Regions from separate parts of the Paenibacillus stellifer genome, predicted to be linked through region 1. Evidence: riboswitches for the same ligand, from Rfam matches in the RefSeq annotation. Region 1 holds a riboswitch; the other holds the start of a gene.
The links. A riboswitch is a leader RNA that binds a small molecule or an ion and turns the genes downstream of it on or off. The one in region 1 is predicted to bind glycine.
Positions count from the first base shown of each region.

Region 2: linked by a shared signal. The riboswitch ahead of PSTEL_RS25555 (amino acid permease) and the one ahead of gcvT (glycine cleavage system aminomethyltransferase GcvT) in region 1 are both predicted to bind glycine.

Region 1 covers NZ_CP009286.1:5,150,439-5,154,649, forward strand. Annotated here, with positions in the region: gene PSTEL_RS23680 (flagellar motor protein MotB) at 1-87, shown strand, start outside; gene PSTEL_RS23685 (hypothetical protein) at 298-936, shown strand; gene gcvH (glycine cleavage system protein GcvH) at 1,160-1,552, opposite strand; glycine riboswitch at 1,773-1,878, shown strand; glycine riboswitch at 1,882-1,980, shown strand; gene gcvT (glycine cleavage system aminomethyltransferase GcvT) at 2,117-3,226, shown strand; gene gcvPA (aminomethyl-transferring glycine dehydrogenase subunit GcvPA) at 3,432-4,211, shown strand, end outside.
Region 2 covers NZ_CP009286.1:5,581,825-5,586,035, reverse strand. Annotated here, with positions in the region: gene PSTEL_RS25565 (lantibiotic immunity ABC transporter MutE/EpiE family permease subunit) at 1-506, opposite strand, end outside; gene PSTEL_RS25560 (lantibiotic protection ABC transporter ATP-binding protein) at 508-1,215, opposite strand; glycine riboswitch at 1,444-1,523, shown strand; gene PSTEL_RS25555 (amino acid permease) at 1,655-3,028, shown strand; gene PSTEL_RS25550 (histidine--tRNA ligase) at 3,091-4,211, opposite strand, start outside.

The DNA.
Region 1 (4,211 bases):
CCGGCTGCCGACAACAGTACCGCCAGCGGACGCCAGAAGAACCGGCGCGTGGAGATCATTGTGCTGCGTCAGCTGCAGAGCGAATAGAGTGGTAAATACATACTGCTAGTATCGGCCGGAACTCACCAAAGTAGACCTCCGGCAGACCCAAAAAGCCACAAAAGAAAGACGGATTCCAGGTAGTACCGGATTGGACTACGCTTTGAAATCCGTCTTTTTACGTTGACCCGCAATGCCTCATAGCAGGAAAAACTTGCAGAATGCGGAAATTGAAAGAGGAAAGGAGCTGATGAAGCCATGTCTTCCCCATTCCGCCCGCTATCCAGCTCGAAGCTGTGGAAATATCTTATGAATATCGCCATTCTGCCCTGGATCGGTATCATCTTTCAGGTCATCCTGCTGCTGTTCATATACACCTTCGGGACATTCCTGCTGTGGAGCTCGCCCCGCTTATTCTGGGAACTGCCGTCTGGCCTGCCGACTGGAAGCACCCTGATTGAAATGCGGATCTGGATGCTGGCCTTCGGCTTCGTCTATGCGCTCGTCTGGTGCGGCTATTGGCTGATTGCTGCGGAGCTGAACAGTTCCAATCGCATCACGGCTTATATCGTCCATGTGCTGGCGGCCTGGCTGCCGCTGATCGCTATCGTATTCTGGGCGAATCCCGCTAGCAACCCGGATGCTATGATCCCCATCTCGCAGGGCGAGGTCACTTTTAAACTGGCTCTCGCCATGATCGCAGCCGCTCTCTTCCCCTTCTACTCCGCCGCAGTCTATGGCCTTCTGATCGTCCGCCCGGCAAAAAGAATCCGCAAAGGCACGAGACTTCTGGCAATCTGGGCCTTGTTCGCAGCCGCCGCCCTTTGGTTGTTCCCGGTATTCTGGAGGCTGGCTCCCGAGATTTTCCCCGGAATCGCCGGCTTTCCCGTCAAATAATCGGTTTCGGCACACCAGCCTCGGCAAATATCATGAATTTCAGCAGACATCATGTATTTCAAGAAACATTACATATTTCAAGAGACATCACGTATTTCAAGAAGCATCACGTTCCGCAAAACATAGCAAAGCAGGCCCCATGTCCACCCGCAATCGAATCATGCGAAAACGAATTTGCCGGAGGGGAGCCTGCCGTCTTTTTCACTTATCTCCAACCGTTTACTTATTCACCGACCAGTTCGCGGTATGCCGCCGCATCCAGCAGTCCTGCAGTCACTTCGGCATAGTCTCCGTCCACTTCCACTTCGTAAATCCAGCCGTCCCCGTAAGGCTGCCCGTTCAGCAGCTCCGGGCTGTCCTCCAGCGCTTCATTGACCCGAGTAACCGTTCCCGAGACCGGCGAATATAATTCGGATACCGTCTTGACCGATTCGATGCTGCCCACACTTTCGCCTGCCGTAACCGCCGTTCCGATTTCCGGAAATTCGACGAATACGATATCTCCCAGCAGATGCTGGGCATGGTCGGTAATGCCGATGCGCACGGTGCGACCTTCCCCCTGCTGCGCCCATTCATGCTCTTCACTGTACCGGAGATTGTCCAGAATTTCACTCATTTTCGGTTGCCGCCTCTTTTCGTCCGGAACCACTCATTTGGGAATGATTCGAATTGGGTTATGAATTTTCAGATAGCTATAGACTAAGTTATGCCCTTATCCAGTGTCAATATATCTAACAGCAATTAAATTTCATCCGGCGTTTTTGGCCATTTCCTGTTGACACGGTTCCCCGTTTCAAGTATTAATGGAGTGAGAAGAATCACATACGAAATGGCGGATGATGGTGTAGGGAGAGACCGTTCCGAATAGGACGGCGCCGAAGGAGTAAGCCCCGGGGAGGCCCCGGCGGTGAATCTCTCAGGCAAAAGGACCTCTGCCGGACGCATCTCTGGAGAGCACCGGACGCTTACGGCGGACGGTCACCAACGGGGAAACCTGCTTTTGACACAAAATCGCGGGGTAACTCTCAGGTACAAGGGACAGAGCGAAGACGAAGAACAGCGCTGCGGCTGCATTCGTCTTTGCTCTGTCCTTTTTTGCGCATCAGCAGGGGATTTTGGAATCCGAACCATTCATTTTGGAATGATAAGACAAGCAAAAATTCGATAGGAGGCACGGCCTTTGGAGACTTTGAAAAGAACGCCTTTTTACGACCTGTACGCGGCTTTCCCGGATTCCAGAAGCATTGATTTCGGCGGCTGGGAGCTGCCGGTGCAGTTCACGGGCATCCAGAAGGAGCATGAGGCGGTACGTACCCGTGCCGGCTTGTTCGACGTTTCGCATATGGGCGAATTTATGGTCACCGGAAGCGGGGCCGAGGATTTCCTGCAGTTCATGACCACCAATGATGTCCGCAATCTGAGCGACGGCCAGGCCCAGTATTCCCTGCTCTGCTATCCGAATGGCGGAACGGTGGACGATCTGCTCGTCTATCGGCTTGGAGAGGGGCGCTACATGCTGGTCGTCAACGCCTCGAACATTGGCAAGGATTACCAGTGGCTGGAGGATCACCTGCCGGCGAGCGGCGTGGAGCTGAAAGATGTCTCCGAGGAGACGCTGCTTCTGGCGGTTCAGGGACCGCATGCCCAGCAGATTTTGAGCGAGGTGACCAATCTCCCGCTGGCTGAGCTTAAGCCGTTTCATTTTGTGGAAAAAGCGTCCGTCTGCGGCACAGAGGTGCTGCTGTCGCGCACCGGCTACACCGGCGAGGACGGCTTCGAGATCTATGCGCCGACATGGGCGGCCGTGCAGCTGTGGAACCGGCTGCTGGAAGTCGGCAGCGCGCATGGTCTCACCCCGGCGGGACTGGGGGCGCGGGATACGCTTCGCTTCGAGGCGAAGCTGCCGCTGTACGGGCAGGAGCTGTCGCAGGACATTTCGCCTCTGGAGGCGGGTATCGGCTTCTTCGTGAAGCTGGATAAAGGCGATTTCATCGGCCGTGACGCGCTGAAGGCGCAGAAGGACCAAGGCATTCCGCGCCGGCTGGTCGGCATTGAAATGATCGACCGCGGCATTCCGCGCACACACTATCCCGTCTATGCAGACGGAAGGCAAATCGGCGAGATCACAACCGGCACGCAGTCCCCGACGCTGAAGCGGAATCTGGGGCTTGCGCTGGTCGAAGCGAAGTACAGCGAAATCGGTGCTGAGCTTGAAGTCGAAATCCGTGGCAAGCGGCTGAAGGCCGTTGTCGTGAAGGCTCCTTTTTACAAGCGGGAGCGCCAGGGATAATTATCTATAGGATCAACACGTAGGATCAACACGCCGAAAGGCAGCGGCCGTGCCCGGCCCCCCGGAATAAGCCGGACATGGAACACGGAGACGCGCCGCTCGCACAAGACCGGTCACGATAAGCCTGACCACATGATAAGCCTGACATATGATAAGCCCAACCATGCGTTATCCATCCCATTTAGCCAAGGAGTGAATCCGAAACATGAAGCATCGTTATCTGCCGATGACCGAGCAGGACCGCAGCGAAATGCTGGCGGAGATCGGGATTCAGTCCGTTGAAGAGCTGTTCGCCGATATTCCCGAAGCGGTCCGCTACAAGGGCCGCCTGCCAATGTCGGAGGCGCTGGACGAATACGCCCTGCTGCGGCATATGAAACGGCTGGCGGACAAGAACGCCGATTTTGACAGCCACACCAGCTTTCTGGGAGCCGGCCTCTATGACCATCACGTTCCCGTCGTCATCAACCATGTCATTTCCCGTTCGGAATTCTATACGGCCTACACGCCGTATCAGCCCGAGATCAGCCAGGGCGAGCTTCAGGCCATCTTTGAATTCCAGTCCTACATCTGCGAGCTGACCGGCATGAAGGTTGCCAACGCCAGCATGTACGACGGCGCGACGGCTCTGGCCGAAGCGGCGGTGCTGGCTTCCGCGCATACGAAGCGGAAGAAAATCGTGGTCTCCCGCGCGGTTCATCCCGAAGCGCGGCAGGTGCTGGCGACCTCTGCAGCCGGACTCGGCCTTGAGGTCGTCCTGGTCGGCTGCGAGGACGGCGTGACCGACCTCGCCCTGCTGGCGCAGGCGGTCGACGGCGATACCGCCGCCGTGCTGGCCCAGTATCCGAATTTCTTCGGATGCATCGAGGATATTGGCGCGATAGCGAAGCTCGCGCATGACGCCAAGGCGCTGCTCGTCGTCAGCGCCAATCCGCTCGCCCTTGGCGTGCTGGAGACGCCGGGCAAGCTGGGCGCCGACATCGTC
Region 2 (4,211 bases), 430 kb from region 1:
ACGACCCCGGCGATATTGCCGGCCATATTAAGCAGAGTGGCGGCGAATAATCCGCAGCTTGCGGCAAGAAACAGGCATAGCGGAATCTGCCATAGAAACGTGACGAAGATCAGGAAGCTGCCAACAATGCTGTTCAGCAGCGGAATTGTATTGCCAAATAGCATTCCGCCGGACGTAATGCCAGCCAGGAAAATGAGAGTGACCACCAAGAGCCATTCCGCACAGGCCACGATTTTCCCGGCCCACAGCATCTTCGGATCGACAGGCAGCGCCAGCAGCCCGCGGTACTTCATCTTGGCATCCTTCTGTACAGCCAGCGAGCAGGTGAGGGTAAGCGCTCCGGGCAAGAGCATCGTGTACCACCAGTTGTAAGCCCCGCCCTGAAAATAGCGTCCCCCCATCAAGAAGAAGCAGAGAAGCAGGGTTACCACAGGTCCGATCCAGGCCAGCTTGGGGATAAAGGTGCGAGTCCATTTCAACCGTTCAGCCTTGATGCAAGGAAGCATCCTATTCACCCGCTCTTCGGTTCACGGCGGCAACCTGCATGAACAAGGATTCCAGCTCCTGCCCCTCGGGGGCGATTCCCTGATACCCTAGAACTCCACCGGCGATAATTCCGATCTGATCCGCTACCTGTTCGACCTCGGAGAGGATATGGCTCGACAGTATGACGGTGATCCCCTGCCGGGGAAATGAGCGGATCAGCTCCCGAAGCTCCTGAATCCCGATGGGATCAAGCCCGTTGGTCGGTTCGTCAAGAATGAGCAGCTTCGGCTGGCCCAGCAGTGCGATTGCGATCCCCAGCCGCTGCTTCATGCCCATGGAGAACTGTCCGGCGCGCTTTTTTCCGGTATTGGTCAAATCGACTATGGCAAGCACCTCATCGATTCGGGATGGCGGCAATCCGAGCGCGAGGGTACGAACCTTGAGGTTCTCTCTTGCAGTCAGGTTCTCATAGAGCGGCGGCGCTTCAATCAGTACGCCAATATCGCTTAAATCCTTCCGGGTCCATTCATGTCCATGAAAGAGAATGCTTCCGGAATCGGGGCGCAGCATTCCTGCGATCATTTTGAGCGTTGTGGATTTGCCGGCGCCGTTCGGCCCCAGCAAACCATAGACCGAGTCCCGGGGAACGGTTAAGGATACGTTGTTTACAGCCGTTTGGCGTTTAAAGCTTTTGCATAAATTACTTGTCTGTAAAATAATGTCTCGCATATTATATCACCCTTTCCACATCCATAGTGTAGATGGCAATTCTAAGGATTCTCTAAGGAATCCTAAAGCGGAGGAAGATCCGTATTCCTGGGGCGCAAATGCTGTTGTAACTTTTATCACTGCCACAATACTAACACCACAAGTAATATGTTAAACTGTTAGAAGGCATTAACGCTTTAATGAACTGAATAACAAGCAGCTTTGAATGCTATGGATCGCACTATAGCAGGAGCGGCTTCTGGAGAGACTGCGGAGTTCCGCAGCGCCGAAGGGTTCACAATCTCAGGCAAAAGGACAGAAGAGTACTGAATATATTTGTTATGCTGATAGGAGTCGACAGGACAAGTAGTATTCATATTCTGATGAACCGGAGATTGGAGAACATCCAGTCTCTTTTTGTGTTGGCATCAATGTAAGGCACTCATAGGGGGGAATCAGCATGGCACAGCAAGAGTTAAAGAGAGATTTAGCCAACCGGCATGTTCAGCTCATCGCCATCGGCGGCACCATCGGTACGGGATTATTCCTGGGATCAGGCAAAGCGATTCAGCAGGCCGGACCGTCCATCATGTTTACGTACTTAATCGTGGGGATCGCCGTGTTCTTCGTGATGAGAGCGCTCGGAGAGCTGCTGCTGTCCAAGGCGGGCTATCAATCGTTCACGGATATTGCCGAGGACTATCTCGGGCCCCGGGCGGCGTTCATTACCGGATGGACCTATTGGTTCTGCTGGATCATGACGGCGATGGCGGATGTTATCGCGGTTGGCGTCTACGTGCAGTATTGGTTCGATATTCCGCAGTGGGTACCGGCCATTGTCTGTTTAATCATTTTGCTGGGACTCAATCTGTTAACGGTAAAAAGCTTCGGGGAACTGGAATTCTGGTTCGCTTTGATCAAAGTGGTCACGATTCTGGCCTTGATCGGCACCGGGATCGTACTGCTGGTTATGGGATTCAAGACGGACGCAGGAGCGGTGACCGTCAAGAACCTCTGGGAGCATGGGGGAGTGTTTCCGAACGGAGTTTCAGGCTTCTTATTTTCCTTCCAAATGGTCGTGTTCGCCTATGTCGGTGTAGAGTTAGTGGGGGTATCGGCAGCGGAAACGTCCAATCCGGAGAAAAATATTCCGTCCGCCATCAATAAAATTCCCTTGCGGATCTTATTCTTCTACGTCGGCGCGCTGTTTGTTCTGCTCTGCATTAACCCGTGGACGGAGCTTAGTCCGGCTGAAAGTCCCTTTGTCAAAACCTTTGCGCTGGTAGGGATTCCGATCGCCGCAGGCATTATCAATTTCGTCGTGTTGACTTCAGCTGCTTCTGCTTGCAACAGCGGGATGTTCTCCACAAGCCGGATTCTCTATAATTTGAGCAGGAACGACCAGGCGTCGCCCCGTTTTGCCAAGCTCAATAAAAATCATGTACCGGGAAATTCGTTGTTCATCTCCACACTTGTCATCTCCGTGGGCGCCCTTCTGAGCAAGCTCATTCCGGAGCAGGCTTTTGGAATCGTGACGACGGTCAGCGCCATTTGTTTTATATGGGTGTGGGGCGTTGTGCTCGTCTGCCATATCAAGTATAAGAAGACCCGGCCGGAATTGCAGGCTAAGTCCAAATTCAAGGCACCCTTTACGCCTTTCATTAACTATGCGGTCTTAACGCTGTTTGCCGCCATTCTCATCATTATGCTGTTCGCCAGCGAGACGCGTCCGGCTCTACTGTTCACCCCTCTATGGTTCATTCTACTGTTCGTTCTGTATTCGGGCAGAAGCAGAAGAGAGAAGAGCGGCAAGAACAGCATTATTCAATCATGAGCAATAACCCCGGAAGAGGAGTGGCCGTCGGCCGCTCCTTTTCTTTTGTGAACCGGAAGGCTTCAGCTTCTATCGGTCTGATCGGATATGATTGTAATGGCTTCATCAAGGGTCAGCACCGTTTCCGTCATCCCGGTCATATCTTTCAGGCGCACCTGTCCAAGGCTTGCTTCATTTTCTCCTATTAACATGACGTACCGGATTCCTCGGGAAGAGGCGGCCGCAAGCGACTTTTTCAGTTTCCGTCCACTTGTGTCCATACTTGTCCGAATCCCATTAGCCCGCAGCAATGCCGCTGACTTCAAGACCTCTGCAACTGTATCTCCGATAGGGATGACCGTAACGATAGCGCCTTTGGTTTGGACCGGACGATTCGCAAGCATCTCCATGATGGATTCCATGCCAAAAGAAATGCCCACGGTCGGATATTGAATATCCTCTCTGCCGACCAGCTGTCCAATTATGGCATCATACCGGCCGCCGGCTCCCAGGCTGGAGCTAAACGTGCCCGAAGCATCGAAGATCTCATACACCGTTCCCGTGTAGAAAGACAGCCCGCGTGACAGGAAGAGATCGAACCTGCCTATTTCCGCCAGCCCTATTTGCTCAATGAGAGCTTGAAGGGACCGCACCTCTTGCGCGCCGGGTTTGTCCTGGATTCCATACATGCCGGATACATCTTCAAACGCAGGGTTATCCAGCTGAATTAACTCCATGATTGCAGCTGCTGTTTGAGCATCCAGCCCTTTGCTTCGCAATTCCTGCATAACCCCGTCTAGTCCAATTTTCTTCAGCTTGTCGAGCGTCAGCATGACAGACAGCCATTCATCCGAGGGCACTCCAATGGATTCAAGCACTTCACCCAGGAAGCGTCGGTTGTTCCACCTTAATGTAATCGGGATTTCCAGTCTCTTGAATACTTCAACGGCCAACTGCATGAGCTCAGCCTCAGCTTCAGGTCCCGCAATTCCAACGACATCGGCATCACACTGTAAAAATTCGCGCAGACGGCCCCGCTTCACAGGTCCATCCCGAAATACTTTCCCCATCTCATACCGCTTGTAAGGAAACTCAATACTGGGATTTAAGGCGATCACCTTGGCAAAAGGAATGGTCAGATCATACCGGAGTCCAAGTCTCCGCGAGCCTTGATCACTTAGTTGGTACATTTCCTTCAGGATTT